DNA from 2 places in the Micromonospora robiginosa genome. Region 2 is predicted to be linked to the other one. Evidence: predicted binding sites of a transcription regulator. Region 2 holds the regulator's gene; the other holds the start of a gene.
The links. The regulator HspR, encoded in region 2, represses chaperone genes until heat shock. The targets are predictions, from matches to a motif close to TTGAGTNNNNNNNACTCAA.
Positions count from the first base shown of each region.

Region 1: lon (endopeptidase La) is a predicted target of HspR. The motif match lies at 8,840-8,858, and genes of this name have one in related genera.

Region 1 is NZ_CP059322.2:1,847,271-1,862,317, forward strand. It holds gene H1D33_RS08065 (SMP-30/gluconolactonase/LRE family protein) at 1-993, opposite strand, end outside; gene H1D33_RS08070 (anti-sigma factor antagonist) at 1,221-1,580, shown strand; gene H1D33_RS08075 (FKBP-type peptidyl-prolyl cis-trans isomerase) at 1,633-2,001, opposite strand; gene H1D33_RS08080 (DoxX family membrane protein) at 2,146-2,703, opposite strand; gene H1D33_RS08085 (CBS domain-containing protein) at 2,920-3,618, shown strand; gene H1D33_RS08090 (helical backbone metal receptor) at 3,647-4,363, opposite strand; gene H1D33_RS08095 (DICT sensory domain-containing protein) at 4,444-5,532, opposite strand; gene H1D33_RS08100 (DUF2726 domain-containing protein) at 5,669-6,535, shown strand; gene H1D33_RS08105 (hypothetical protein) at 6,785-8,107, shown strand; gene H1D33_RS08110 (histone-like nucleoid-structuring protein Lsr2) at 8,290-8,637, opposite strand; gene lon (endopeptidase La) at 8,880-11,216, shown strand; gene H1D33_RS08120 (hypothetical protein) at 11,447-11,947, shown strand; gene H1D33_RS08125 (DEAD/DEAH box helicase) at 12,014-13,768, opposite strand; gene H1D33_RS08130 (hypothetical protein) at 13,885-14,709, opposite strand; gene H1D33_RS08135 (sensor histidine kinase) at 14,865-15,047, shown strand, end outside.
Region 2 is NZ_CP059322.2:5,289,461-5,304,507, forward strand. It holds gene H1D33_RS23385 (DUF350 domain-containing protein) at 1-386, opposite strand, end outside; gene H1D33_RS23390 (DUF4247 domain-containing protein) at 421-846, opposite strand; gene H1D33_RS23395 (DUF2617 family protein) at 843-1,337, opposite strand; gene H1D33_RS23400 (DUF4178 domain-containing protein) at 1,340-1,975, opposite strand; gene H1D33_RS23405 (hypothetical protein) at 2,069-2,446, opposite strand; gene clpB (ATP-dependent chaperone ClpB) at 2,561-5,152, opposite strand; gene H1D33_RS23415 (TetR/AcrR family transcriptional regulator) at 5,239-5,883, opposite strand; gene H1D33_RS23420 (epoxide hydrolase family protein) at 5,966-7,102, shown strand; gene H1D33_RS23425 (hypothetical protein) at 7,159-7,413, opposite strand; gene H1D33_RS23430 (winged helix-turn-helix domain-containing protein) at 7,718-7,948, shown strand; gene H1D33_RS23435 (cation:proton antiporter regulatory subunit) at 8,018-8,518, shown strand; gene H1D33_RS23440 (cation:proton antiporter) at 8,524-9,738, shown strand; gene H1D33_RS23445 (hypothetical protein) at 9,908-10,336, shown strand; gene H1D33_RS23450 (hypothetical protein) at 10,552-10,758, opposite strand; gene H1D33_RS23455 (heat shock protein transcriptional repressor HspR) at 10,934-11,374, opposite strand; gene dnaJ (molecular chaperone DnaJ) at 11,399-12,583, opposite strand; gene grpE (nucleotide exchange factor GrpE) at 12,663-13,415, opposite strand; gene dnaK (molecular chaperone DnaK) at 13,464-15,047, opposite strand, start outside.

The DNA of each region.
Region 1 (15,047 bases), 3.3 Mb from region 2:
GGTCGCGGTCAGGCTGCCCAGCCAGAGCTGGCGGCCGTGCTGCCGCACGCCCGTCACCATCGGGTACGCGCCGCTCGGGCCGTGCAGCGTCCGCAGCACCCGCCCCGCGCCGTCGACCAGCGCGACCAGCCCGTAGCGACGCGGCTGCGGCTGCACCGCCCCGGGCAGCAGCGCGACGAGCTGCCGCAGCCGGGGATGGGGCAGCAACCGCTCCATGGCCGGCAGCCGGGGACTGGGCAGCGCGATCCAGTACGTCCCGTCGCCCACCGCGGAGACGTTGTCCGGGTAGGCCGGCAGGTCGGCCAGCACGGTGGCCCGGCCGCCCGGCAGGTCCACCCGCAGCAGCCGGTGGGTGGCGGTCTCCACCAGCATGAGCGCCGACTCGTCCGGGGTGAGCGCCAGCCCGTTCGGGAAGTAGAGCCCGCCGGCCACCACGTCGGTGCGCCCGGTCCGCCGGTCGTAGGCCAGCACCCGGCCGTTGGGGCGGTGCTCCAGCAGGTCCCGCTTCCAGTGCGACAGCGGGAACCGGTCGGACGAGTCGGTGAAGTAGACCGTGCCGTCGTGGGCCACCGCCGCGTTGTCGGCCAGGTGCACCGGCGGCGCGGTGCCGGTCAGCTCGTGCACCGCGCCGGCCGGGTCGACCCGCAGCAACCCCCGGTAGGCGTCGCAGACCAGCAGCCCGCCGTCGACCGGGTCCAGTTCGATGCCGAGCGGGCGACCGCCGGTCACGGCGAGCAGCGTGGGCCGGGTGCCGGCCGGGGCGTCCACCGGCCACCACCAGAGCCGGCCGTCCTCGTCGCCGCTGATCGCCCGGCCCTCGGCGTCGACCACCACGTCCTCCGGCCCGAGCCCGCCGTCGGGCAGCGGCAGCAGGTCGGCCCGGTCCAGCCGGGTGTCGCCGGGGGCCCAGACCCCGGTCAGCGGCGGCGGCACGGTCGCCGGCTCGCGGACCGGGCGGATCAGCAGGGGCACGCGCGGGCGGGGGACGGCCATCGGGTCATTGTGGGCCCGCCGGCGCTCCGGCGGGGAGTCCCGCCCGGCGTGTCCGCGCCGCCACCTCCGCCCGGCCCGGGTGGCCCGGCCGGCGCAGGGCGGGTCGCCGCGGTGGCCGGAGGCTGCGGGAAGACCCTGAGACGGGTCGGGGTCGGCACCCCGGCGCTACCCGGAACCCCGCCTTCGAGCTGCCGGAACTGTCGGTGGTCGGGGGTAGGTTTGCGGGTATGAGGGACAGCGGCGACCGCTTCGCGGTGGTGACGGAGGTGCTCGACCACGTGGTCGAGCTGCGCCCGGTCGGCGAGATCGACATCGCCACCGTGTCGGCGTTCCGGGCCGCGCTCTGGGCGGCGCCGGCGCGGCCGGTGGTGCGCGTCGACCTGTCCGGCGTGCCGCTGCTCTCCGCCGCCGGGGTGCGCGCGCTGGCCGCCGCCCACCTGCGGATCCGGGCCCGCGGCGGTGAGCTGGTGCTGGTCGACCCGGCGCCGGTGGTGGCCCGGGTGCTGCGGGTGACCGGCCTGCACCGGGTCGTGCCGGTGCACCAGTCGGGCCCCGCCAGCGAGCTGCTGACCTGCGCCGCCGCCTGAGCGCGACCGGGCCGCCGGCGGAACGCCGACGGCCCGGTGACTTCCGAAGCGCTCAGCGCACGCCGAGCAGGTCCACCACGAAGACCAGCGTCTCGTTCGGCTTGATGACGCCACCGGCGCCCCGGGCGCCGTAGCCCAGGTGCGGCGGGATGGTGAGCCGGCGTCGGCCGCCCACCTTCATGCCGATCACGCCCTGGTCCCAGCCGGCGATGACCTGGCCGCCGCCGAGCGGGAACTCGAACGTCTCACCCCGGTTCCACGAGGCGTCGAACTCGCGGCCGGTGGAGTGGGCCACGCCCACGTAGTGCACGCTGGCGAGCTGGCCGGCGTGGGCCTCCGGGCCGTCGCCGACCGTGATGTCCTCGACGACGAGATCGGCGGGCGGCGCGCCCTCGATCGGGCCAACCTCGGGCTTCTCCATGAGCGGGTCTCCTCGGTGCTGACGGTGTGGTCACCGTCGATCCTGCCGGATCGTGACCGGCCGATACGCGCCGGTACCCGCCCCGGCGCGTACGACGGGGCGGGCGCCGCCTGCCGGCGACGCCCGCCCCAGGGCGACCTGCGCTCACCTCAGCCAGGGCAGGCGCTGGACCAGGGGAAGCTTCGCCCAGGCCCGGCCGAGGCCGAGGGTGTTGCCGGCACCGACCAGGGCCAGGCCGGCGAGCAGGCCCGCGTAGATGAGGTGGTCGTCCATGAAGGGGTTGTTCTCCGGAGGCAGGACCGCGGTCCACATCATGACCAGCAGCAGCCCACCGGCGGCGGCGGCGATCCGGGTGCCGATGCCGAGCAGCAGCGCCACGCCGATGCCGAGCAGGCCGAGCATGAACAGCCAGTCCGCCCAGGCCGCGCCCGCGATGTCGTGGTAGAAGCCCTGGAACGGGCCGGCCGCGCCGAAGCTCAGGAAGCCCTTGGTCGGGCTGCCGCCGTTGATCCAGGCGTTCTTCGCCGGGGTCTCGTGTCCCAGGCCGAACATCTTGTCCAGGAACGCCCAGAGGAAGGTCCAGCCCAGGGCGATCCGCAGCCCGGCCCAGACGAACCGGGTGGCCTTCTGGCGGGGGGTCTCGGCCGCCGGGGCGGTGGTGGCGGCGGGGGTCCGCTCGATTGTCGCGGTCATGGTCTCCACGTCCCTTCCTGTGCCTCGCACCGCGCTTTCCGGTGGCACCTTCATTCCACTCCCCGGCGGTGGTCGGGAGCAGGGCCGAGGGTGCCTCGCGTACGGGTCCTTGGTCCCGTCCCGACCCGGTCCGGAGGGCCCGCCCGGGACCGGCCCGCCGCCCCTGCCCGGATCCCCACCGGCGGCCTAGCGTCGCTGGTGGAGCCACGTGGCGAGGAGGTCGCGATGAGGACATGGCAGGTGGCCGACGTGATGACCAGGGACGTCGCCACGGTGGGCGAGGAGACGCCGTACCGCGACGTCGTCGACGTGCTGGTGCGGGAACGGGTCAGCGGGGTGCCGGTGGTGGACTCGTTCCGCCGGGTCCTCGGGGTGATCTCCGAGGCGGACCTGCTGCACAAGGTGGAGCGGGCCGGCCACCCCGACGAGCGGCGGGTGTTCGCCGGGCGTCGCCGGCGCGCCGCCCGGGAGAAGGCGGGCGCGCTGGTGGCCCGGGACCTGATGACCGCGCCGGCGGTCACCACCCACGAGCGGGCGACGCTGGCGGCCACCGCCCGGCTGATGGACCGCGAGGCGGTCAAGCGGCTGCCGGTCCTCGACGACCTCGGCCGGCTGGCCGGCATCGTGACCCGTGGCGACCTGCTGCGGGTGCACCTGCGCACCGACGCGGAGATCCGCGAGGACGTGGTCCGGGAGGTGCTGCGCCGGGTGCTCTCCGTCCGGGACGGCCTGGTCACGGTGCAGGTCCGCGGCGGCGAGGTCACCATGGACGGCCGGCTGGACCGCCGCAGCGCCGTCGACCTCGCCGGCCGCCTGGCCGGTCAGGTCGCCGGCGTGGTCGCGGTGCACAACGCCATCGCCTACGACGTGGACGACACCACGCTGATGGAGCTGGACCCGGTGCACGCCACCCCGATCGCCTGACCGTCGCGTCCCCGTCCCGGGCGACCGATCAGACGGCGGTGGCGAGCTGGGCGGCGAGCAGCGCCGGCGCCTCGGCCAGCGATGGGCCGTACCAGGTGAGGTGCCGGCCGGAGACCAGCGCCGAGGGCACCCCCGGGAACGCCTCCGGCCCGTCGTCGGCGGCGAACCGGTACGGCTCGTCCGGCAGCACCACCAGCTCCGGCGCCCGGGCCCGCAGCCGGTCGAGCGTCGGGCGGGGATAGCGCTCCGGGTCGGTGGCCCAGGCGTTGACCACGCCGAGCCGGCGCAGCACGTCCCCGGCGAACGTGTCCCGGCCCAGCACCACCCAGGGGCGCCGCCACACCGGCACCACCGCGGTGCGGACCCGCTCCGGCACCGGCGGCGCGGCCCATGCCCGGCGGGCCGCGCGCAGCCAGGCCGGCTCGTCGGGCGCGCCGATCGCGGCGACCAGCGCGCCGAGCTGGTCGAGCGCCTCCGGCACGGTACGCGGGAAGGTGACCCGCACCGCCACCCCGGCCGCACGCAGCGCCTCCGCGTCGGCCAGCCGGTTCTCCTCCTCGTTGAGCAGCACGAGGTCGGGCGACAGGGCGAGCACCCGGTCCAGGTCGGGGTACTTCGTCCCGCCGACCCGGGCGACGTCCAGCCCGGCCGGGTGCGTGCACCAGTCGGTCGCGCCGACCAGCACCTCCGGCCGGGTCGCCGCGACCGCCTCGGTCAGCGACGGCACCAGCGACACCACCCGCACGTCCGGCCTCCCCTCGTAGCGGTCCGTCCTCGCGTATCACCGCCGCCGTCCGGCGGCGCGGCTCGTCCGGCGTCGACCGGTCAGCCGACGCCGGCGGGGGCGGCGGCGGTCTCCGGCGGCAGGCCCGCCACCGGCACCCCTTCGCGTACCGCCCACTGCACGGCGGCCCGCAGGTCGGCCGTGGGCAGCGGCCGGCGGGCGGTCACCGCGACCGCCGCGTGCACCGAGTAGGCGACGAACGGGAACGACCGGGCCAGCGCCCCGATCGCGTCGTGCAGCCGGCCCACCACGGCCAGCGCCTCCGGTTCCCCGAGCGCCGGCAGGACCAGGTGGAACTCGTTGTCGGCGACCCGTACCGCCCGGTCGACCGGGCGCAGCACGCCGGTGACGGCGGCGAGCAGGGCCTGGCCCTCCCGGGCGGCGCTGCGCCGGCCGAAGCGCTCCGGCGAGCCGGCCGGCTCGTCCACCCGCAGGCCGACCAGCGCCACCGGCAGCGTGCCGGAGGCGGTCACCCCGTCCGCCCCGCTCCACCGGCGCAGGCCGGGTTCGTCGAGCATCCCGTCCGTCGTCTCGACCGGTGGCGCGCCGCGGTCGCCGCGCTGGGCGAGCAGCTTCAGCGCCGACTCGGCCCGGGCCTCGCCCGGCCCGGCCGGGATGTCCCGGACCCGGGCGACCGCGTCGTCCAGCGCCGACCGGGCCGCACCGGGCAGCCGCTCGGCGAGGCGCTCCCGCAGCCGGATCACCTCGTGCAGCGCCGCGTCCCGGCGGAACCCCCACCGTCCCTCGAAGAGCCGGCCGGACTCCAGCGTCGCGGCCGGCGTGACCTCACCCCGGTCGTACGCCACCAGGGTGGCGCCGAAGCGGGGGGTCAGCGCCACCACGCTCCACTCCCGGGCCAGGTCCTCCGTCTCGTCCAGCGTCACCGGGTACACGCCGTCGGGGAGGTCCGGCGGGGGACCGCCGACCATGCCGACCACGGTGACGGCCGCCCGCTCGGCGAGGCGCCGGTAGACCGCGCGTTCCCGCTCGAAGTACGGCAGCCGCTGGAAGAGCGCGAGGACGACCAGTGGGCCGTCCTCGGCCTCGGTCAGCGCGGCCCGCTCGATGGCGTGGGATACGGCGACGAGGCTGCGTTTGGTGAATCGCTCCGGGGTCCGTCCGCTGTGCACCCGCCGAGCCTAGATCGCGGGAACCGGCCGCGCACCGCCCGTCGGGCGTCCGGATTCGGCCGCACCGCCGAGGCGGCCACCATGATCGACGTCCTACACTCGGACGTCGAGCGAGCGACGGACGGGTTGTGGCGAGATGACGAGCACCGGCAGCGTGGCCGCCTCCTGGCTGCGGCCGATCCCGTCCGGCGCCACCCCGCGCCTGGTGCGCGCCGGTCACGTCGGGTACGCCGACCGGCGGCTCGGCGAGCTGGCGCAGGGCCGCCCGCCGGGGGTCACCGGCAGCCAGTGGAGCGCCGCCGGCCGCACCCGCCTCGACCTGGTCGTCTGCGCCGCCGACACCGGCCTGCCGCGGTTCGCCGTGGGGTTGGGCGCGCCCGCGCCCGACGGCGCGCCCGCCCGCCGCGCCGACCGGTTGACCGACGCGGTGTGCGCCGCCGTGGGCCTGCCGCTGCTGCGGGTAGAGTCGGCGACGCTGGTGGGCGGCGAGCAGGTTCGCCGGTTCGTCGAGTACGTGCTCGACGCCCGCGCGTACGCCGAGGGCACGGACCCGGACGGTGGGGACGCGGTGGGGTTCCGCGACATCGTGGGTCGGCTGCCGGACGGCCGGCGGGGTCCGGTCAACGACCTCGGGGCGCTGGCCCGGGTCGACGCGGTCGACGCGTACGTGGCGGGCCGGCTGGCCGACCCGATCGTGCGCGGCCTGCACGTGCGGTGGACGGACGGCCCGGCGGAGGGCTGGAGCTGGGTCGAGGTGCGCGCCGGTCGGTGCCGGGTCGAGCGGGTGCGGCTGTCCTGCCGGGGTTTCTCCTGCGGGGTGGACCCGGGTCGGCTCGCCGAGGACCTGGCCGCGGCGGCGCTGGGGGAGCGGCTGCGTGACCTCGACGCCGACGCGGCGTCCCTGGTGGACCGGGACGAGTTGCGCGAGCAGGTGCGCCGCCTCGCCGCTCGGCGGGATTCCTTCGACGGCGGCTTCGCGTTCGACCATCTCTGCGCCGACTGATCCGCCGTTCCGCACCACCGGTCGGGCCCTCGATTTTTTTCTGATCTCCGGTTGAACCTTCGCCGACGGCGCTCCGTACCTAAGCGGGAATGGACGCAGATCTTCCGCCGCGCCCGGACGGCGCGGAGACGGTGCGGAGAGGGCACCGTCGGCCATTGACGCGCGACCACCTGTCGCAGTGATCCCACCCCGAGGAATGACGCCCCGGGATCACCAGTCAACTACCGGATCGAGAAGGAGAGCAATTCGATGCGCAGGTCCACACGGGCGCGCCGGTCATCCGGTAACGCGCGGAGCAAGCGGGTGCTGGCCGTGGTCGGCACGCTCGCCGTCTTCGGCGGCATCGTCGCCGTCACCCAGATCTCGTCCGCCCAGGACCAGCGCAGGACCACCCGAGTCGCCTCGGCGTCCTGCGTGCCCTCGAGTCCGGGAGCGACCGCTCCGGGCGGTCAGGGCAGCACCACCCGGACCTGGCAGAACGGCCGCTGGGTGCGTAACCACTGGGGTGACGGCCAGATGTCCGCGGCCGAGTGCCAGCAGACCAACGCCGGTGGCGCCGGCGCCGGCACCCCGACCGTGACCTGCCCCGACGTCAAGAGCAAGCTGCCGCAGGTGCCCGACCGGGCCCGCGCCGAGGTGGACCGCAACCTGGCCCTGCTGGACAGCCAGATCGCCGAGGCGAACCGCCGGCTCGCGGCGGAGGGCCGCAACGGTGGCAACTTCATCAACAACGCGATCCTCCGTCCGCTCGCGGACAAGCGGACCGCCACGCTCAACCGGATCGCCACTGCCATCGGTCGTGGCGGCCAGCGCCCGCAGGGCCTGGACAAGCTCGCCCAGTGCGCGCTCGCCGACAACGCGCAGAACGGCGGCAACAACGGTGGCGCGAACAACGGCGGGGGCCAGAACGGCGGCCAGACCGGCGGGAACAACAACGGCGGTCAGAACGGTGGCCAGAACGGCGGCGGCCAGAACGGCGGCAACAACAATGGTGGCCAGAACGGTGGCGGCCAGAACAACGGTGGCGGCCTTCAGCCGCTGGCCAAGGACTGCGGCCAGAGCCAACTGGAGGCGCACAACGGCTTCCAGAACGGCAACCGTTGCGTGAGCACCGCCTTCGGTGAGGTCGGCGCCGCGGCGAACAACCCGTCGCTGCTCATCACGCAGTTCCCGAACCAGGTGCAGCGCAACCAGCCGTTCACCCTCCGGGTGACCACCAGGAACCTGGTGCGCGACCGCTTCCTCGCCGCCGGGCAGGGCGGCTACTACATCGAGAGCTCCCTGCTCAACGACCAGGGTCTGGTGCGCGGCCACTTCCACACCGCGTGCCGGATGCTCGGCAGCACCCGGCAGCCCCCGAACCCGCAGGACGTGCCGGCCTTCTTCGTCGCCACCGAGGACGGCAAGGGCGGCAACCAGCCGGACGACGTGCTGATCCAGATCCCGGGCCTGCCGGACTCGGGCCTGGCCCAGTGCTCGGTCTGGGCGGGTGACGGCTCGCACCGGATCCCGATGATGGAGCGGGCCAACCAGACCCCGGCCATCGACGTGGTGCGCATCCAGGTCAACTGACCGTACGACGAACGGCCGGAGCCGCCCGGGGACTACCTCGGGCGGCTCCGGCCGTTCGTGCCTGTGGAAAATTGGTGCCGCCCCGACCGGGTGACGCGAAAATTGTCGACCGGACAGAACTCGACCGGGGTCACACCGATTTCTCGGTCCGACCCCGGGCGCCCGACGGTGAACCGGAAGGCTCAGCGGTTCTTGTACGCCTCCACCACGGAGACCGGGATGCGCCCGCGCTCGGAAATCTCGTGGCCGTTCTTGGCCGCCCATTCGCGGATGGCGCGGTTCTGCTCGCGGTCCATTCCCGAGGTGCTCGGCCGGGTGGCGCGCCGGGCGGTGCGGCCGGCGTCGACGGGTCCGCGGCCGATGCGCCGGCCAGCGCTGATGTAGGGGTCCAGGGCCTTGCGCAGGACGCCCGCGTTCTCGTCGGAGACGTCGATCGTGTATGCCACGCCGTCCAGGCTGAACTCGACGGTCCGATCGGCCTTTCCGCCGTCGAGGTCGTCGGTCAGAACGGTGATTACTTTCCTTGCCATCGCCATTACTCCCTGTGTCGGGCGGGGTGTGGCTAAGAGTTTGACCTACCAAGCGGTAATTTCGCAACAATACCCCACCCGTTTCAATCGGCGGGTCGCGGAATCGGTGGTCGGCAAAAAGGTCGACGGGGTCGCGGGCGGGTCGGTCACGCCGGGAACGTGTCCTGGGTCACACACCGGAACAAGGGGAACGGTTTGTTACTTGAGTCAGACACGCTCAACCGACGATGGCAGGTGTTTCGATGGCAACTCTTCCGGTACTTCCCCTGACCGACGCCGTCCTGCTGCCCGGGATGGTCATCCCGGTGACCCTCGACCCGACCACCCAGGCCGCGGTCGACGCGGCCCGCGCGACCGGTGACAAGACGCTGCTGGCGGTGCCCCGCATCGACGGCGAGTACGGCCCGGTCGGCGTGGTCGCCACCATCGAGAAGGTGGGCCGGCTGCCCAGCGGCGAGCCGGCCGCCGTGGTCCGCGGTCTCACCCGGGCCCGCATCGGCTCCGGCGTGCCCGGCCCCGGCGCCGCGCTCTGGGTCGAGGCGACCGCCCTCGACGAGCCTGCCCCGGCCGGCCGCGCCCGGGAACTCGCCCGCGAGTACCGGGCACTGACCACCTCGGTGCTCCAGCAGCGCGGCGCCTGGCAGGTCATCGACGCGATGGAGCGGATGACCGACCTCTCCGAGCTGGCCGACTCGGCCGGCTACGCGCCCTGGCTCAGCCTGGCGCAGAAGACCGAACTGCTGGCCGCGCCGGACGTCACCGCCCGGCTGGAGCTGCTGGTCGGCTGGGTGAAGGAGCACCTGGCCGAGCAGGAGGTCACCGAGCAGATCAACAGCGACGTCCGCGAGGGACTCGAGAAGTCCCAGCGCGAGTTCCTGCTCCGGCAGCAGCTCGCCGCGATCCGCAAGGAGCTGGGCGAGGACGAGCCGGACGGCTCCGCCGACTACCGCGCCCGCGTCGAGTCCGCCGAGCTGCCGGACGACGTCCGCGCGGCGGCCCTGCGCGAGGTCGGCAAGCTGGAGCGGGCCAGCGACGCCTCACCCGAGGCGGGGTGGATCCGCACCTGGCTGGACACGGTGCTCGAGATGCCGTGGGGCACGCGTACCGAGGACCACACCGACCTGACCGCGGCGCGGGCCGTGCTGGACGCCGACCACGCCGGCCTGGCCGACGTGAAGGACCGCATCCTGGAGTACCTCGCGGTGCGCAACCGCCGCGCGGAGCGCAACCTGGGTGTGGTCGGCGGACGCGGCTCCGGCGCGGTGCTCGCCCTGGCCGGCCCGCCCGGTGTCGGCAAGACCAGCCTCGGCGAGTCCGTCGCCCGGGCGCTCGGCCGCAACTTCGTCCGGGTCTCGCTCGGCGGCGTGCGCGACGAGGCGGAGATCCGGGGGCACCGGCGCACCTACGTCGGCGCGCTGCCCGGCCGGATCGTACGGGCGCTGCGCGAGGCCGGCTCGATGAACCCGGTCGTGCTCCTCGACGAGGTCGACAAGCTGGCCGCCGGCTACGCCGGCGACCCGGCCGCGGCCCTGCTGGAGGTGCTCGACCCGGCGCAGAACCACACCTTCCGCGACCACTACCTGGAGGTCGACCTCGACCTGTCCGACGTGCTGTTCCTGGCCACCGCCAACGTGGTGGAGGCGATCCCCGGCCCGCTGCTGGACCGGATGGAGCTGGTGACGCTGGACGGCTACACCGAGGACGAGAAGGTGTCCATCGCCCGCGACCACCTGCTGCCCCGGCAGCGGGAGCGGGCCGGCCTGACCGCCGAGGACGTGACCGTCGCCGACGAGGCGCTGGCGCTGATCGCCGGGGAGTACACCCGGGAGGCCGGCGTCCGGCAGCTCGAACGGGCCCTGGCCAAGATCCTGCGGAAGGTGACCGTCGCGCTGGCCACCGACCCGGCGCCGGTCCGCGTCGACACCGCGAACCTGGCCCGCTACCTGGGTCGGCCGAAGTTCACGCCGGAGTCGGCCGAGCGGACCGCCGTGCCCGGCGTGGCGACCGGCCTGGCCGTCACCGGCGCGGGCGGCGACGTGCTGTTCATCGAGGCCACCGGCATGGAGGGCGAGCCGGGGCTGACCCTCACCGGCCAGCTCGGCGACGTGATGAAGGAGTCGGCGCAGATCGCGCTGTCGTACCTGCGCTCCAACGGGCGACGGCTCGGCATCGACCCGAACGCCCTCGCCGGGCGGCGGATCCACGTGCACTTCCCGGCGGGCGCGGTGCCCAAGGACGGCCCGAGCGCCGGCATCACCATGGTGACCGCGCTGGCGTCCCTGGTGACCGGCCGGCCGGTCCGGCCCGAGTTCGGGATGACCGGCGAGGTGACCCTCTCCGGGCGGGTGCTGCCGATCGGTGGGGTGAAGCAGAAGCTGCTCGCCGCGCACCGGGCCGGCCTGACCGAGGTGATCATCCCGAAGCGCAACGAGCCGGACCTGGACGACCTGCCCGCCGAGGTCCGGGAGGCGCTGACCGTGCACACCCTCGCCGACGTCGCCGACGTGCTCGCGTTGGCGCTGCGGCCGGCCGAGGTGGACGCGCGGAGCATCGGCGGCCAGCCGCTCGCCACAGCCTGACCCGACCGCTGCCGTCGGACCCCCGTCGCCCTCCCGGCGGCGGGGGTCCGCGCGTACGAAATGCGAGAGGAATTCGAGGCGACAACGCCGTCGTGCAGTTTCTGAAACTGTCGACATGTCGCCCTGGTGGCCTCGGTGGAGGCGTCCTAAGCTGCGGTTATTCGGCCCCGACGGTGAATGTGGCCCGTTCCGGACCGAATTCGGAAACAGTTTTCGGAAAGGGGCGTCCCATGTCCACCACCACCTCCCTGAGCCCGCTCCGCAGGGTCGCGCTGCTCGTCGGCGTGGTCCTCGCCGGCGTCCTCGTCCTCGCCGCCCCGGCGTCCGCCAGACCGGGTGGGCCGGTTGGTCGGGACCACGTGTTCACCCTGCCCGCCGCGTCGGCGGCCGGCCGGCCGGTGAGCGTCCAGGCGGTGACGCCGACCGTGTCGCCGGCCGCCCGCCAGGTGCGGCACGTGGCGGCCGGGAAGCCGGCCACCTGCGCCAGCGGCAACCTCTGCACGTTCGTCTGGGACCCGACCACGTCGAGCTGGAAGATCTTCGACCTCTTCGCCTGCGCCCGCTACGCGCTGGCCAACTGGCAGGGCGCCGGCTTCTACGTCAACGCCCAGACCGGCGGCCCGACCGTCACCTTCTACGGCCAGAGCGGCAACGTCCTGAACTCCTTCACCGGCACCGGCACCGGCTCGCAGAACTGGGACCCGGTCTGGTCCATCCGCAACTGCACCTGAGCGCCACCCGGCGCCGCGCCGGATCGACCTCGTCGGGGCCGGTCCGGTCGCGGCGGTCCGGGCCACCTACCGCCGGTCGCGCCGGCCCTCGTAGCGGCGCTCGCCACCCGGGTCGCCCTGGCCGTCCCGGTCGCGCCGGACGGTCGCCTTGCGGCCCTTGATGGTGCTGCCGCGCAACCCCGCGATCACCTCGTCGGCCAGCTCCTGCGGCACCTCGACCAGCGAGAACCGGTCGGCGATCTCGATCGAGCCGATGTCCCGGCCGCTGGCCCGGGTCTCGCCGGTGATCGCGCCCACCAGATCCTGCGGCCGCACCCCGGCCCGCCGGCCCAGGCCGATGAAGACCTGGGCGGTGCCGGCGGCGCGGGAGCGTACCCCGGCCCGCCGGTCCCGGCCCTCGGTCCCCGGCCGCCCGTCCCGGTTCGCGCGGACGGCGACCTGCGGGATCTCCTCCTCGTCCGCGGTGCCGGGCAGGGTGGCCTCGTGCGCCAGCCGCACCGCGGCGAGCGCCACCTCCATCAGGTCGAACTCGTCGGTCAGCGACTCGACGACCGCCCGGAACGGCTCCAGGTCGTCCTCGAGCAGGGCCTCCCGCACCGCGGCCTGGGTCAGCTCGAACCGCCGGGTCCGCAGGTCGGCGACCGTCGGGATCTTGTCGATGGTGATCCGCTGGCCGGTGACCCGCTCGATCGTCTTGAGCATCCGGTGCTCGCGCGGCTCGGCGAGGGTGATCGCCACCCCCTCCCGCCCGGCCCGGCCGACCCGCCCGATCCGGTGCACGTACGCCTCCGGCGCGGACGGCACGTCGTAGTTCACCACGTGGGTGAGCTGCTCGACGTCCAGCCCCCGGGCCGCCACGTCGGTGGCGACCAGCAGGTCCGCGGTGCCGCCCCGCAGCCGGCCCATCACCCGGTCCCGCTGCTCCTGGCTCATCCCGCCGTGCAGCGCCTCGGCCCGGTAGCCCCGGCCGTTCATCGTTTCGGTGAGCCGGTCCACCTCCTCCCGGCTGCGGCAGAACACGATCGCCGCGGTGGGCGACTCGACGTCCAGCACCCGGCCCAGCGCGGCCGGCTTGTGCGCCCGCGCCACCAGGTAGGCGCTCTGCCGCACCTTCGGCGCCGCCCCGGCCACCGGGCGCTCGCGCTCGATCCGGATGCGGACCGGGTCGGTCAGGTGCTGCCGGGCCAGCCCGTCGATCCGGGCCGGCATGGTGGCCGAGAAGAGCACCGTCTGCCGGCCCTCGGGGGCGTGCTCCAGGATCGCCTCGATGTCCTCCGCGAAGCCCATGTCGAGCATCTCGTCCGCCTCGTCCAGCACCACGGTGGCCAGCGAGCCCAGCCGCAGCGTGCCCCGGGCGATGTGGTCGAGCGCCCGCCCGGGCGTCGCCACCACCACGTCCACCCCGTGGTCCAGGGCGCGCAACTGCCGGCCGATCGGCTGGCCGCCGTAGATCGGCAGCACCCGGGCGCCCAGGTCCTTGCCGTAGCGGTGGAACGCCTCGGAGACCTGCACCGCCAGCTCCCGCGTCGGCACCAGCACCAACGACACCGGGTCGCCGTCCGGGCGCGCCACCGGCATCCGCTGCAGCAGCGGCAGCGCGAACGCGGCGGTCTTGCCGGTGCCGGTCGCCGCCTGCCCGAGCAGGTCCCGACCGGCCAGCAGCGGCGGGATGGCCTCGCTCTGGATCGGGGTGGGCTCCTCGTAGCCGAGGGCGGACAGCGCCCCCAGCAGCTCGGCGCGCAGCCCGAGATCCGCGAAGGCGGGGGCGTCCTCGGCGTCGGCGGGGGCGGTGGGGTCGGTCGGGGTCGGTGCGGCGCTCATCCGACAAGCCTTTCATCACCGCCGGACGCGGGTCGCGGCGACCGGCGCAAACGTTCGCCGCGCCACCCGGACCGGCCCCTCCGGGTGACCCGGACCGGCCCCGTGCCCGGTCCGGGTCACCGGGACAGGACGGCCAGCAGCGTGGTGATCCCGACCGCCACGTCCAGCACGGCGCACCACTGCGCGTACCCCCGGGGCACCACCCCGCCGGTGCGGTGGTGCCAGAGGTCCCAGCCGGTGTGGCCGAGCCACCCCAGGCCGACCAGCACCCCGGCGACGCGGTCCGGCACGGCCACCGCCACCGCGGCGAGACCGCCCCACCCGGCCAGCCCGGCGAGCTGGACCCCGAGCCGACGCCGGTCGCCCCACTGCCGCCGCCAGGTGCCGAGGAGCAGGTAACCGCCCGGGAGCACCAGCAACGTCCAGGGCGGGACCACGGTCGGCGCGAACCACATGTCGGCGGTCATCAGCAGCGCCAGGGCGGCCGGCCAGCGGCGCGCCACCGCCGCCGCCGGGCGGCGCGGTGGCGTGACGCCGGGCGCGTGGTGGTGCCGCAGCGCCACCAGCACCATCGCCGGCACCATCAGCAGGTGGCCGCCGAGCATCAGCGCGTGGTCGCCGACCAGACCGGCCCACCAGGGCGGGAGCAGGAGCAGGAAGGGCACGAACATGGCCGCCGTCATCTGCGCCGTGGCCGCCCACCCGTCGCCGCGGTGCCACATCCAGGCGACCATCCCCAGGGACATGTTCGTCGCCATCACCAGCGCGGCGACGTCCGCCCGGGCCAGCACGCCCGCGCCGCCGACCGCCTGCCCGACGGCCCGCCACAGCGGGCCGAGCAGCACCATGCCGGCCACCATCGCCACCATCATCCCGGCCAGGTGCCGGGTCCGGACCCATCCGGCCCACCGCCGGGGTACGCCTGCCGTCATCTCCGTCATGCACCGACCCTGCCGGCGCGGCACGCACCGGACCAGGCGCGTTCGTCATCGGAGAACCGTGCGGAACGCACGGTTCGGCCGTGACATCTCTCCCGGGTGCCGGCGGCGCCCCGCCGGGCGGGAGATCGGCGTGCCACGACCTAGGATCGGCGGGCATGACGGTCGAGGCGGTGGACCACCGGTTGCGCCGGGCCCGGCGCGTCACCCTGCTGTCGCTGGGCACGAACGTGTGGACCACGGTGCTGCTGCCGGCCGTCGGCCTGGCCCGGGAGCCGGACCCGGTGCGGGTGGCGTTCGGCGCGGTCGCGCTGGCCGCATTCACGGTGACCCAGGTGGCG
Region 2 (15,047 bases):
ACGTGCACGGTGGCCGAGATCCAGACCGCCGGGTGCGGCTCCGGGTCGACCAGCAGCTCACCGAGCTTGCCCGGGGTGGCCACGTCGAGCAGCACGAACGCCGCCGCCATGATGACCAGACCGAGGATCCCGTACGCGGCGGCCCCGACCAGCCCGAGCGCGAAGTCGTCGTCGCTGGCGACGATGGCCGCGACCACCACGGTGCCGACGCCGAGCAGGTTGGAGGCGAGCAGCAGCGTGGCGTTGCGGTTGCGCTCGGTCCAGATCAGCTCGTGGAGCTTGCCGGGGGTGGCCAGGTCGACGAGCAGGTAGCCGACGGCCATCAGGACGACGCCCACCACGCCGTACGCGAGGGTGACCAGCAGGTCGGTGACGAGATGCTCCACAGGGACTACTCCAGGGTGAGGGGGGTCGGACGGGCTACTTGCCGGCGCCGGGGCCGCCGCCCCGGACGGTGCTGCCTCGGCCCCAGCCCCAGCTGTTGCCGACGACGCCGTGGTACCGGGGATACGCGGTTCGCATCCGCTCCAGCAGGATCACCGAGCCGACCGCGAGCGGGAGGATCACCACCGAGTCGTCGTCGTAGCGCAGGTAGACGCCGCTGCCGTCGACGTACTGGTCGGCCGGCTGCCAGGTGTCGGTGATCTCCTTCGACACCTGGCTGGGCGACTTGTTCGAGGTGTACGCGACGGCCTGCGAGCCGATGTCCCGCCCGGACGCCCGGGAGAAGTGGTCCTGCACGTAGCCGCGGGGCGAGAAGTTGCCGTAGAAGATCGCGAAGGCGGCGATCAGGGCGCCGACGACGGCGACCGCCACGCCCACCACGAACCACCGTCGATACGTCACAGCTCTTCCACCACCGTCTCGGTCAGGACCAGCTCGTTGGTCTGGGGATAGGCGTGCCAGGTGCGCCACGCGACCGCGCCGGCCGGCGGGTCGGGCGCGACGGCGAGCGCGGTGACCGCGTCCTCGTCGCCGGGAAAGACGCCGACCAGCGCGTACGGGTCGCCGGCCAGCTCGGCGCGGAGCGCCGCGACCCGGGTCCGCAGGCCGTCGCCGGCCGGCCGCAGCACCGTGGCGGTGAAGCGGTAGCCGGCGGTCGCGTCGTGCAGCGTGTCCGGCAGGTGCGGTCGGTGGCCGGGCAGGCAGGCGACCGTCTCGGTCAGCGCGCCGGCGACGACCTGGTGGGAGGCGCCGAGCAGGCGCAGCCGCAGCCGGGCCCCACCGGGCAGTTCGAGGTCGCGGACGGCCAGCGCCGGCAGCTCCGGGCCGCCGAGGGTCAGGCTCAGGTCGGCGGCGCGGCTGTCGACGTACGGGGTCCGAAGGGCGACGAGCACGCTCACTTCACCTGGTCCGGGCCGCCCTGCGGATAGATCATCACCTCGGCGCGACGCAGTTCCTCACCGAGGTTCACCTCCCAGCCGGCCTCGCCGTACGCCTCGAACGACAGCCGGGCCCCGCCGGGCGCCTGGTAGTCGTGGTAGCGCATGGTGCCGCGCGGGTCGAGGCCGGTGCCCTCGGTCGCGGTGTAGCGGGCCTGGCCGGACTCGTCCCAGTTGTAGCGGCGGCCGGCGATCTCCAGCGTCGGGGCGCCCGGGGTGACGGTGGCGCCCGGCTCGCTGGCCCAGAGCACCATCTCCAGGTCCGGCTCCGCCTCGACGGAGAGCCAGCGCTTCACGCCGCCGGCGTCGTCGAGCAGGTGCTCGGCCCAGCTCCAGCCGCCCTCGACCAGGTGCACCGAGCCGCGCACCGTGTAGGGCACCTGGCGGATCTCCACGATGTCACCGGGCTTGAGCGCGCGCGGGTCGCCGCGCAGCGCGTCCGAGTCCCGGTCCCGGAACGGGTCACCGGGCGCGGTCGCCTTCGGGCGTGCCGCCGAACGGGACCTGCGCAGCGCGATCACGGCGACCACCACACCGGCCACCCCGAGCAGACACCCAAGCGTGGCCACCACGTACGCCACCGAACCGTTCATGACCGCCTCCCCCCAACGTGCATCGGCGGAGACGGTAACAACCCCGCGCACCCCGTACGAAGTGCTGTTCGCTGAGTGTGTGGTCAGCTACGTTCAGCCGCCGGCCAGGCGTTCGGTGGCGTAGTCGCGCAGCGTGGTCCGGCCCATCACGCAGCCGCTGAACGTGGTGAACTCACCGTCGTCGCCGCGCAGCCGCTCCCACGCCTGCCGCCCGGCGTCCGGGTCGACCGCCTCCAGCAGCGTCGCCGCGTAGGCCCTTCCGGCGGGCGTACCGTCCCGGAGCAGCCGGTCGACCTTCTTCCGGGCCTGCTCCGGGTGGTCGGTGAGCGCCCGCTCGACGTGCCGGTACGCGTCCGTGGCCGGCAGCACCTGCCCCGCGAACCCGACCCCGCCGAACGCCACCGTGTCCGCCCCGGCGAGTTCCCGCACGGCCGCGTCCAACTCCCGGTCTTTCTTCCCCAGCCCCAACATGCCCTCCTAGTGCCCGCTCCACCCCGACCTGACGCTGTTGACCATGAAGTTGTCCGGGGAAGCGACGGCGTGTCGCGCCGCCAACTTCATGATCGACGGATCCGGGAGAGGGCGTCAGGCGGGGGTGATTGTCAGGGCGTCCTTCGTGTCCGCCAGGTCGACCCGGACGGTGTCGCCGTCGCGGATCTCGCCGGCCAGCAGCGCCTTCGCGAGGCGGTCGCCGATGGCGGACTGGACCAGGCGACGCAGCGGTCGGGCGCCGTAGATCGGGTCGTACCCGTGCTCGGCCAGCCACACCCGGGCGGCGTCGGTGATGTCCAGGCCCAGGCGGCGGTCGGCGAGCCGGCGGCGCATCCGGTCGAGCTGGATGTCGACGATCGCGCGGAGGTCCGCGCCCTGGAGCGCGGCGAACACCACGATGTCGTCGAGCCGGTTGAGGAACTCCGGCTTGAAGTGCGACCGGACCACCGCGAGGACACCCTCCCGGCGCTCCTCCTCGGTCAGCGTCAGGTCGCTGATCACCGCCGAGCCGAGGTTCGAGGTGAGGATCAGGATCGCGTTGCGGAAGTCCACCGTCCGGCCCTGACCGTCGGTGAGCCGGCCGTCGTCGAGCACCTGGAGCAGCACGTCGAACACGTCCGGGTGGGCCTTCTCCACCTCGTCCAGCAGGATCACCGAGTACGGCCGCCGGCGCACCGCCTCGGTGAGCTGGCCGCCCTCCTCGTAGCCGACGTACCCGGGCGGGGCGCCGACCAGCCGGGCCACCGAGTGCTTCTCGCCGTACTCGCTCATGTCGATGCGGACCATGGCCCGCTCGTCGTCGAAGAGGAACCCGGCGAGCGCCTTGGCCAGCTCGGTCTTGCCGACGCCGGTCGGGCCGAGGAAGAGGAAGCTGCCGGTCGGGCGGTCCGGGTCGGCGACGCCGGCCCGGGCGCGGCGGACCGCGTCGGAGACCGCGCCGACCGCCTCGGCCTGGCCGACCACGCGGGAGCCCAGCGACTCCTCCATCCGCAGCAGCTTGGCGGTCTCGCCCTCCAGCAGCCGCCCGGCCGGGATGCCGGTCCAGGAGGCGACCACGGCGGCGATGTCGTCCGCGCCGACCTCCTCCTTGAGCATCGCGCCGTCGGCCTGGAGCCGGGCCAGCTCCTCCTCGGCCTGCCTCAGCTCGCCCTGGAGCGCGGGGATCCGGCCGTAGCGCAGCTCGGCGGCGCGTTCCAGCTCGCCGTCGCGCTCGGCCCGCTCGGCCTCGCCGCCGAGTCGTTCCAGCTCCTCCTTGGCGGTGGAGAGCTTGGTGATGTGGCTCTTCTCGGTCTGCCAGCGCTCGGAGAGCGCGGTGAGCTGCTCACGCTTGTCGGCCAGCTCCTTGCGCAGCCGTTCCAGGCGCTCGGCGGAGGCGGCGTCGGGCTCCTTGGCCAGCGCCATCTCCTCGATCTCCAGCCGGCGCACCGCCCGCTCGATCTCGTCCACCTCGACCGGCCGGGAGTCGATCTCCATGCGCAGCCGGGACGCGGACTCGTCGACCAGGTCGATCGCCTTGTCCGGCAGGAACCGGTCGGTGATGTAGCGGTCGGAGAGCGCGGCGGCGGCGACCAGCGCGGCGTCGGTGATGCGTACGCCATGGTGCACCTCGTAGCGCTCCTTGAGCCCGCGCAGGATGCCGATGGTGTCCTCGATGGTCGGCTCGCCGACCAGCACCGGCTGGAAGCGGCGCTCCAGCGCCGGGTCCTTCTCGATGTGCTCGCGGTATTCGTCGAGCGTGGTCGCGCCGACCATCCGCAGCTCGCCACGGGCCAGCATCGGCTTGAGCATGTTGCCGGCGTCCATCGAGCCCTCGCCCTTGCCGGCACCGACCACGGTGTGCAGCTCATCGAGGAACGTGATGACCTGGCCGTCGGAGTTCTTGATCTCCTCCAGGACGGACTTCAGTCGCTCCTCGAACTGCCCGCGGTAAGACGCGCCGGCGACCATGGCGCCGAGGTCGAGCGAGACGAGCTTCTTGTCCCGAAGCGACTCGGGGACGTCGCCGGCCACGATCCGCTGGGCCAGGCCCTCCACGATGGCGGTCTTGCCGACGCCCGGTTCGCCGATCAGCACCGGGTTGTTCTTGGTGCGCCGGGACAGCACCTGGATCACCCGGCGGATCTCGGAGTCCCGGCCGATCACCGGGTCGATCTTGCCGTCGCGGGCGCTGGCGGTGAGGTCGACGCCGTACTTGGCCAACGCCTGGTAGGTCTGCTCCGGGTCGGCGGTGGTGACCCGCCGGTCACCGCCCCGGACGGTCGGGAACGCGGCGACCAGGTTCTCCTCGGTGGCGCCGGCGTTCTTCAACGCGACCGAGACCGCGCCGCCGACCCGGGCCAGCCCGGCCAGCAGGTGCTCGGTGGAGGTGTATTCGTCGCCCAGCGGCCGGGCGATCTGCTCGGCGGCGCCGATGGCGTTGACGAATTCGCGGGCCAGGGTCGGCTCGGCCAGGCTGGACCCCCGCGCGGCGGGCAGCGCGTCGACCGAGCGCAGCGCGACCCGGCGCAGCTCGGCCGGGTCGGCCCCGACGGCGCGCAGCAGGCCCGCGGCGGTCGAGCCGTCGGTGTCCAGCAGTGACAGCAGCAGGTGCCAGGGCTCCACGGTGGCGTGACCGCGCTGGTTCGCCAGCGCGACGGCACCGGTGATGGTCTCGCGGCTCTTGGTGGTGAGGCGTTCCGTGTTCATGGGCTCCCCCGGGATCGGCGTGTCCACTGGGAACGACACAACCAGACTTGAGTCTATTCCGCTCAACTCCTGGGGTGTGACCCGGGTCACTTGCCGCCGGACCGCCACCGCCAGTCGAACTCGCCCGCCGCCGGTGGCGGGCCGGGCAGCGCCGGCCCCGGGGCGGCCAGGCCGGCCAGCAGCACCGCGAGGTGGCGGCGGCGCAACTGCCGGGTCCGCTCCGGATCGGGTACGCGAATCGCCGCGCACCCCTCCAGCAGCAGCCCGACGTCCTGCGGCACCACGTCCGGCCGGAGCCGCCCGGTGCTCCGCGCCCGCTCGACCAGCGCCTCGACCAGCTCGTTCGCGCGCACCGCGGTGCGACCCATCTCCTCGGTGGGGGTGAACGTGCCGGCCAGGTGCACGGTGAGGGAGTGCACGTCGGCATCGACCACACGCTCCAGGAAGCCGGCGAACGCGGCCCAGCCGTCCGGCTCGACGGCGGCCTCCTCGGCCGCCGTGACGAACCGGCGCAGCCCGTCGTCGCAGAGCGTACGCAGCAGGTCCTCCTTGCCGGCGTACCGCCGGTAGAGGGCGCTGATGCCGACGCCGGCCCGCTCGGCGACGGCGGCGACGGGGGCCTTCGGATCGTCCAGGAAGACGGCCCGGGCGGCGGCCAGGATCGTGGCGTCGTTCCGCGCCGCCTGCGCTCGTCGGCCGGCCAGTGGCGGGGCGTCGGTCGGGTTCGGCATGCGTTGAGGATAACAGTGGAACGGATCGTTCCGCTCTGCTACTGTAAAACGGAACGAAACATTCCGTTCCGAGGGAGCAGTCATGTCGGACGCCACCATCCGCCCCTACCGCGTCGAGATCCCCCAGACCGCCCTGGACGACCTCGCCGCCCGGCTCGACCGGACCATCTGGCCGGGCGAGCTGCCGGGCGTCGGCGCCGCCTACGGCACGCCCACCGACCGGGTCCGCGCCCTGGCGACCTACTGGCGGGAGACGTTCGACTGGCGGGCGGTCGAGGCCCGACTGAACGCCCACCCGCAGTTCGTCACCGAGATCGACGGCGAGGAGATCCACTTCCTGCACGTCCGGTCGCCCCGGGCGGACGCCACCCCGCTGGTGCTCACCCACGGCTGGCCTGGCTCGGTGGTGGAATACCTGGACGTGATCGCGCCGCTCACCGAACCGACCGACCCGGCCGCGCCCGCGTTCCACCTGGTGATCCCGTCGCTGCCCGGCTTCGGCTTCTCCGGTCCGACCCGCAGCGCCGGCTGGAACCGGTTCCGCACCGCGCGGGCCTGGGCCGAGCTGATGGCCCGCCTCGGCTACCCGCGCTACGGCGCGGTCGGCAACGACGCCGGCTCGATGGTCTCGCCCGAGCTGGGCCGACTCGACGCGGAGCACGTGCTCGGCGTGCACGTCACCCAGCTCTTCTCGTTCCCGTCCGGCGACCCGGCGGAGTTCGAGGGGCTGACCGAGGCCGACCAGGCCGCCCTGCAGCACCTCCAGTGGTTCTACGAGAACAAGTTCTCCTTCAACCAGGTGCACAGCCAGCAGCCGCAGACCCTCGCGTTCGCGCTCGCCGACTCGCCGGTCGGCCTGCTCGCCTGGAACGGGCAGCTCCTCGACGAGAGCCTCGACCCCGACTTCGTGCTGGCCAACGTCGCGATCTACTGGTTCACCGGCACCGCCGCCTCGTCGATGCGGTTCTACTGGGAAGACGCGCACGCCACCGAGCAGCCGACCGGGCCGACCACGGTGCCGACCGCCCTGGCGATGTTCCCCGGCGACTTCCAGTCGATCCGCCGGTTCGCCGACCGGGACCACGCCGACATCGTCAGTTGGCACACCTTCGAGGCCGGTCCCGAGGAGCGCGGCAGCGTGGGCGGGCACTACGCCGCGCACGAGGCGACCGACGTGCTGGTCGGTGACATCCGGCAGTTCTTCGCCGGCCTCCGCTGAGCGCGGCCGACGGTCGGGTGCGCCTGTCGCCGGGCGGCGGCGGGCGCACCCGATCGTCAGCGGCCGGGGAGGCGCGCGGTGCAGGGCGTCAGGTGGTCGGCGCGCAGCACGCAGCGCCGGCCGCCGTCGAGCTGGCGGTCGCAGAACACCCAGTGGCGTACGCACTGGTCGTCCTCGGCCGAGACGGTGATCCCGCCCAACTCGACCACGGCGAGAAAGCCGAGCGACCGGCCGGCCGTGCGACCGAGCATCTTGGCCCGCGCCAGGTCGGGTGCGCGTACCGGCAGGTGGATCACATACCGCCCGGTCATCGACACAGTCCGGCTACCCGGAGCTGGGACCGGATCGACAGGAGATTGCGCAAGACACTGACCTTCCTCGTGACGGCTCACGGATGAAGGGAGCGGCACGACTGGCCGCGCGACCAGTCGTGCCGACCACGGCTGCCAACCGGGGAGGCCGGTTGCCTACCAGGCATTTCGCCGACGGCGACCGCATCGTCAACATACAATGCAAAGCATTGCATGACAAGGAGTGAGCATGCTTAGCACGCGAAGTGTTGGCTGACCGGTCGCGCTCGTGGGAAGATCTTGGGGCCTACCAGGAGTTGTCGCCATGCCCCGAGTTTCGGACCGTCAGAGAATCGCGCAGGACATCAGAGACAAGATCGCTTCGGGCGAGTACGCGCCGGGCGACAAGCTGCCCTCCTTGCGCGAACTGATCGCGCACTACCAGGTTTCCGCGGAGCCGGTCCGCTCGGCGCTGCTGATCCTTCAGGCCGAAGGTCTGGTCGAGGGACACCAGGGCAAGGGCACCTACGTCACCTCCCGCGACGACACCCACTGATCCCGCGACGATCGGTCGGTCGATCGACCCCGGGAGCAGCATGAGCCGGGCAGAGGTAGCCTCACCGGCGTGCGAGTACGTGTCGAACAGACCGCCTTACCCGGAATCGGCGTACGTCATGACCTCATGACGGAGTCCGGCCGCCGGCTCGGCGTGGTCTCCCACCGCAATGGCCGCCGCGACCTGGTCCTCTACGACCCGGACGATCCCGACTCCTGCCAGCACGACATACCGCTGACCGACGACGAGGCGGAGGCGCTCGCCGACATCCTCGGCGCGTCGCTGATGCTGGGTCAGCTCTCCGGGCTGCGCGAGCAGGCCGCCGGGCTGCTCACCGAGCAGATCGTGATCCCGGCCGGCTCCAAGTACGTCGGCCGGCGGCTGGGCGACACCAAGGCCCGCACCCGGACCAGCGCGTCCATCGTGGCCGTGCTGCGTCAGGGCGAGGTGAACGTCTCGCCCGACCCCACCTTCCGGTTCGAAGCCGGTGACGTGGTCGTCGTGGTCGGCACCCGCCAGGGTCTCGACGGCGTGACGGCGATCCTCGCCGAGACCGATCCGGACGGCTGACGCGTATGCACGAAACCACCATCCTGCTCATCGAGGTCGGGGCGCTGCTGCTCCTGCTCGGCCTGCTGGGCCGGCTGAGCCGGCGCGTCGGCGTCTCGCCCATCCCGCTCTACCTGCTCGCCGGCCTCGCGTTCGGGCACGGTGGCCTGCTGCCGCTCAACGCCAGCGAGGAGTTCTTCGCCGTCGGCGCGGAGATCGGCGTGATCCTGCTGCTGGTCATGCTCGGCCTGGAATACAGCGCCAACGAGCTGGTGGGCAACCTCCGCTCGGCGGCGCCGGCCGGACTGATCGACGCCGTGTTCAACGCGCTCCCCGGCTTCGCCTTCGCGCTGCTGCTCGGCTGGGGCTGGGTGGCCGCCGTGGTGCTCGCCGGCGTCACCTGGGTGTCGTCCTCGGGCGTGATCGCCAAGGTGCTCGGCGACCTGGGCCGGGTCGGCAACCGGGAGACCCCGGTGATCCTCTCCGTCCTGGTGATCGAGGACCTGGCGATGGCCCTCTACCTGCCGCTGGTCACCGCGCTGCTCGCCGGGGTCGGCCTGGTCAAGGGCGGCTTCGCGCTCGCCGTCGCGGTGCTCACCGTGGTCGTCGTGCTGGCCGTGGCGATCCGGTACGGGCACCTGATCTCCACCGCGCTCTCCGCCAAGGATCCGGAGGCGCTCCTGCTCGGGGTGCTCGGCCTGACCCTGCTCGTCGCCGGGCTCGCGGCCAAGCTCCAGGTCTCCGCCGCGGTCGGCGCGTTCCTGGTCGGCATCGCGCTGTCCGGGCCGGTCGCGCACCACGCCACCGAACTGCTCTCGCCCCTGCGGGACCTCTTCGCCGCCGTGTTCTTCGTGTTCTTCGGGCTGGTCACCAACCCGCTGGACATGCCGCCGGTGCTGCTGCCGGCGTTGCTGCTGGCCGCGACGACCATGGCGACGAAGGTGGCCACCGGCTACCTGGCCGCCCGCCGGGCCGGGATCGCCGAGCCGGGCCGCTGGCGGGCCGGGCTGGCGCTCACCCCGCGCGGCGAGTTCTCCATCGTCATCGCCGGGCTGGCCGTCTCCGCCGTCTACCCGGTGGAGCCCAAGCTGGCCGCACTCGCCACCGCGTACGTGTTGATCACGGTGGTGACGGGCCCGCTGCTCGCCCGGCTGCCGGACACCCCGTGGTTCAAGCAGTGGCTGCGCCAACGCGCCGCCGCCACCCGGGCCGCCGCCGCCCAGGTGAGGGTGGGCGACTGACCTCGGCCGGGCCGGACTCGCGACTCAGCGGTCCGGCCCGGCCAACGGTTGTCAAATTGATTCCGGGAAGGTCTACCACTGCTCCGCCCAACCGCGTTAACGTGTCGCCCCAGCAGCCAGGGTCCGCGGGTGGCCAGCGCCCCCGCCAGCGAACGCGGAAGGTCGGCCGGTGAGCGTGCAGGAAGAGACGTTCCACGGCTTCGCCAACCCGGTCGACCCCTCGCCCGCCGAACTGCGGGCCTGGGCCTACCAGCCGGACTCGGTCCCGCTGGCCTCCATGCCGCCGGACTGGGACCTGCTGGTCGCCGGTGACCATCTGGTGCAGACGCTGTTCGACCTGGCCATGGACCAGAGCTGTCCGGCCCGGCGGTTCGCGCTGCACTGCCTCTACATCTACGCCGCCGACGGCATCCGGACGAACTTCCGGGCCCACCCGAAGCGGCGCTTCCGGAAGCTGGTCGAGCAGGCCGAGCGGGTCGGCGACGACCTGATGCGCAACTGGGCGCACAACAGCCGGGTGCTGCTCGCCCGCCCCGACCTCTTCGTCTACCGGGACTGGTGCGAGGGCGGCCTGGTCCGCGAAAACCGCCGCCTCTAACCCGGCCTCGCCTCGCCCCCGCCCGCCCCACCCCGTCGATCTTGGACTTGTGGTGCCAAGGAATGTCCCCTTTGCGGGGAAAATCGAGGTGCCACAACTCCAAGATCGACGGGAAAGGGACGTGAAGTCCTTGATCACGTGTGGGGTGGGCGGGGGACGGGACGGCGAACGGGCCGGGACCCCCCGTGGGTCCCGGCCCGCACGTCGACGGATCGTCAGGTCGATCCGCCCTGCTTCTTGCGGCGTTCGTCGTCCCTCGCCCGGTCCACACCGTGGTCGGTCTGGTCGGCGAAACGCCCTTCCTTGACCTTGTCGCTGAAGCGACCCTCGGTGACCCGGTCGAACCGCTCGCGGACGTTCTCGGCCACCTTCTCCAGCCGTTCCTCCGCCCGTTCCGCCACCTTCTTCGCCGGTTCCGCCATGGCTCCCCCCGCCAGCCCGGATTCCGTTTCAGGGCTTTTATCCCTGATCAGCAGCGTAGTGCACCCCACCTCGTCGCACCCCGCTTTCCGCAACCCGGACCGGACGCGGACAGACGCGACGAAGGCCGGCACGAGCTGGCTGGGGGCGTGCCGGCCTTCGTACGGACGAGGAACGTCAGCGGTCGGGCGTGCGGCGGGGGCGCCAGACGACGAGCGCGGTGGAGGTGCGGTTGGTGGGCACGAGGTCGCCGCGGGGGAAGCCGCCCAGCGACTCCAGCTCGGCGATCCGCCGGTACGCGGCGTCCAGCTCCGCCTCCAGCCGGGCCACCCGCTGCTGCGCCTCCTCCAGCAGCCGCTCCAACCCGATGATGCGCTTGACCCCGGCCAGGTTGATCCCGTCGTCCTGGCTGAGGCGCTGCACCTCGCGGAGCAGCACCACGTCCCGGACGCTGTACCGTCGGCCGCCGCCGGCCGCCCGGCCGGGCTGCACCAGCCCCAACCGGTCGTACTGGCGCAGCGTCTGGGGGTGCATGCCCGCCATCCGCGCGGCCACCGAGATCATCAAGATCTTGGCCTCGTAGGCCGGGTCACCCGACCCGGCGTACTCCTCCGACATGCCCGCTCACCTCCGCTGCCGCCGTCAACTGAATCGACGTACCCGCGCTTCGAGATGTTCCCGCGCGGCGGGCGGGGTCTGCGCCGCGAAGGTCTCCAGCGCCGCCCGCGCCTCGTCCGACACCGTCGCCGGGACCACCACGTCCAGCGTGACCAGCAGGTCACCGGCGCGGCCGTCCTTGCGGACGACGCCCTTGCCCCGGGCCCGCAGCACCCGTCCGGCGGGAGTACCCGGCGGCACCCGCAGGGTCACCGTGCCGTCCAGGGTCGGGACCCGCAGGTCGGTGCCGAGGACCGCCTCGGCGTACGTGATCGGGACGTTCAGGGTGAGATCGTCCCCGGTACGCCCGAACAGCTCGTCCGGGCGGACCTTCACGTGCACGAACAGGTCACCGGCCGGGCCGCCCCGCTCACCGGGCTCACCCCGCCCGGCCAACCGGATCCGCTGCCCGTCGGCCACCCCCGCCGGGAAGCGCACGTTCAACGTGCGGGTCTTGGTGACCCCGCCGGTGCCGTGGCACTCCGGGCACTTCTCCTCGACGATCGTGCCGACGCCCTGGCAGTTGCGGCACGGCTCGGAGAAGCTGAACGAACCCTGGTTGCGGGTGGTGACCCCGGCGCCGTGGCAGACCGGGCAGGCCACCGGCTGGGTGCCCGGCTTCGCGCCGTTGCCGTGGCAGGTGTCGCAGACGCCGGGCGCGCGCAGGGTCAGCGGCAGCGTCACGCCACGGACCGCGTCGGAGAAGTCGAGCGCCACCTCGGCCTCGACGTCCCGGCCCCGGGCCGGGCCGCGCGCGCGGGCCGCGCCACCGGCGCCGCCGCCGGAGAAGATCGTGCTGAACAGGTCGGTGAAGCCACCCCCGCCGAACCGGGCGTCGCCACCGCCGCCACCCCCGCCGAACAGGTCGGAGACGTCGAACGGCGTGCCGCCGGGCTGGCCCGCCCCGCGGGCGCCACGCCGGAAGGCGCCCGAGCCGAAGAGCGACCGCATCTCGTCGTACTCGCGGCGCTTCTTCTCGTCGCCGAGCACCGCGTACGCCTCGGAGACGGTCTTGAACCGCTCCTCGGCCCCGGTGTCGCCGGGGTTGTGGTCCGGGTGCGACTCCCGGGCCAGTTTCCGGTACGACTTCTTGATGTCGTCCGAGGAGGCGGACTTGTCCACGCCCAACGCGGCGTAGTAGTCCTTCTCGATCCAGTCCTTGGAACTCACCGGTCCACCCCCTTCCACGGGTCGAGTCCCGGTCGTCCCGCCCGCCCGACAGGGGCGGGCGGGACGTCACGGGTCGGCACTACTCCGGGTCCGCTACCGCGACCAGGGCCGGCCGCAGCAGCCGCTCGCCGAGCTGGTAGCCCCGGCGCATGACCTGCACGCAGGTCGGCTCGGTCACGTCGGCGGAGGTCTGGTGGGCCACCGCCTCGTGCCGGGTCGGGTCGAACGGGTCGCCCTGCTCGCCGAACGCGGTCAGGCCGAACTTGCCCAGCGCGCCGGTGAGCTGCTCGGCCACGCTGCCGAACGGGCCCACCAGGTCGCCGTGCTCGCGGGCCCGGTCCAGGTCGTCGAGGATCGGCAGCAGCGCGGTGAGCACCCCGCCGGTCGCCTGCTCCTGGACCAGGTTGCGGTCGCGGTCGACCCGCTTGCGGTAGTTGGCGTACTCCGCCGAGACCCGCTGGAGGTCGCGGGTGCGCTCCTCCAGGTCGGCGCGGAGCGACTCCAGCTCGGCGCCGAGCGGGGCCGCCGTGCCGGCGCTCTCCCCGTGCGGCTCGGCGGGCGCGTCGACCACGGGCGGCCCGGAGACGTCGGCCTCGCCGACGATCTCGTCGACCACGACCTCGGCCTCCTCGACCAGCCCCTCGGCGGGCGCGTCGGCGGCGGCGTCGGCGGCCGAGGCGTCGTTCGCCGGCTCCTCGGTCACCTTGCCGAGCTTGCGCTTGTCGCGGATGACGACCCGCGGCTCGTCGCCGGCGTCCTTGCCGGCGCCCGGGGAGCCACCCGGCGCCGACCCGGTGGAGCCCGGGTCGGCCGCTCGTGGCTTGTCCGTCATGCGGTTACCTCATCCCTCTGCCGTGCGAGTCGTGTCGGGGACCGATCGTCACTTCTTGTCCTCGTCCACGATCTCCGCGTCGACCACGTCGTCGGCGCCGCCGGCCTGCGGGCCACCGGTCGCACCGGCACCGGCGCCCGGGCCGGTCGCGCCGGCGCCCGGAGCGCCCTGGGCACCCGGCTCGCCCTCCTGCTGCTGGGCGTAGAGCAGCGAGCCGGCCTGCTGGGAAACCTGGGCCAGCTTCTCGTGCGCGGCCTTGATCTTGTCGATGTCCTGCCCGCCGAGGGCGCTGCGCAGCTCGCCGAGCGCCTCGTTGAGCTGGTCACGGTTCTCAGCCGGCAGCTTGTCGCCGCTCTCGGCGAGGAACTTCTCGGTCTGCCACTGGAGCGCCTCGGCGACGTTGCGGGTCTCCGCCTCCTCGCGGCGGCGCTTGTCCTCGTCGGCGTGCTCCTCGGCGTCCCGGCGCATGCGCTCGATGTCGTCCTTCGGCAGCGAGGAGCCGCCGGTGATCGTCATCTTCTGCTCCTTGCCGGTGCCCAGGTCCTTGGCGTGCACGTTCACGATGCCGTTGGCGTCGATGTCGAACGTGACCTCGATCTGCGGCACGCCGCGCGGCGCCGGCGGGAGGCCGGTCAGCTCGAAGGTGCCGAGCTTCTTGTTGTAGGCCGCGATCTCCCGCTCGCCCTGAAACACCTGGATCAGCACCGACGGCTGGTTGTCGTCGGCCGTGGTGAAGACCTCGGAGCGCTTGGTCGGGATGGTGGTGTTGCGCTCGATGAGCTTGGTGAAGATGCCGCCCTTGGTCTCGATGCCCAGGCTCAGCGGGGTCACGTCGAGCAGCAGGACGTCCTTGACCTCACCCTTGAGCACGCCGGCCTGCAGCGCGGCGCCGACGGCGACGACCTCGTCCGGGTTGACGCCCTTGTTCGGGTCGCGGCCGGTGAGCTGCTTGACCAGGTCGGTGACGGCCGGCATCCGGGTCGAGCCGCCGACCAGGATGACGTGGTCGACGTCGGAGACCTTGATCCCGGCGTCCTTGACGGCCTGCTCGAACGGGCCCTTGCAGCGGTCCAGCAGGTCCTGCGTCATGCGCTGGAACTCGGCGCGGCTCAGCGTCACGTCGAGGTGCAGCGGGCCGGCCGAGCCGGCGGTGATGTACGGCAGGTTGATGTTGCTGGTGGTGGCCGCGGACAGCTCGATCTTGGCCTTCTCGGCCGCCTCCTTGAGCCGCTGCATGGCCATCTTGTCCTGCGAGAGGTCGATGCCGTGCTCGCCGCGGAACGTCTTCACCAGGTGGTCGATGATCCGCTGGTCCCAGTCGTCGCCGCCGAGCTGGTTGTCACCGCTCGTCGACTTGACCTCGACCACGCCCTCGGCCAGCTCCAGCAGCGACACGTCGAAGGTGCCGCCGCCGAGGTCGAAGACCAGGACGGTCTGCTCCTTGGAGCCCTTGTCCAGGCCGTACGCCAGGGCGGCCGCGGTCGGCTCGTTCACGATCCGCAGCACGTTGAAGCCGGCGATCTCACCGGCCTCCTTGGTGGCCTGGCGCTGCCCGTCGTTGAAGTACGCCGGGACGGTGATCACCGCGTCCGCGATCTGCTCGCCCAGGTACGCCTCGGCGTCCCGCTTGAG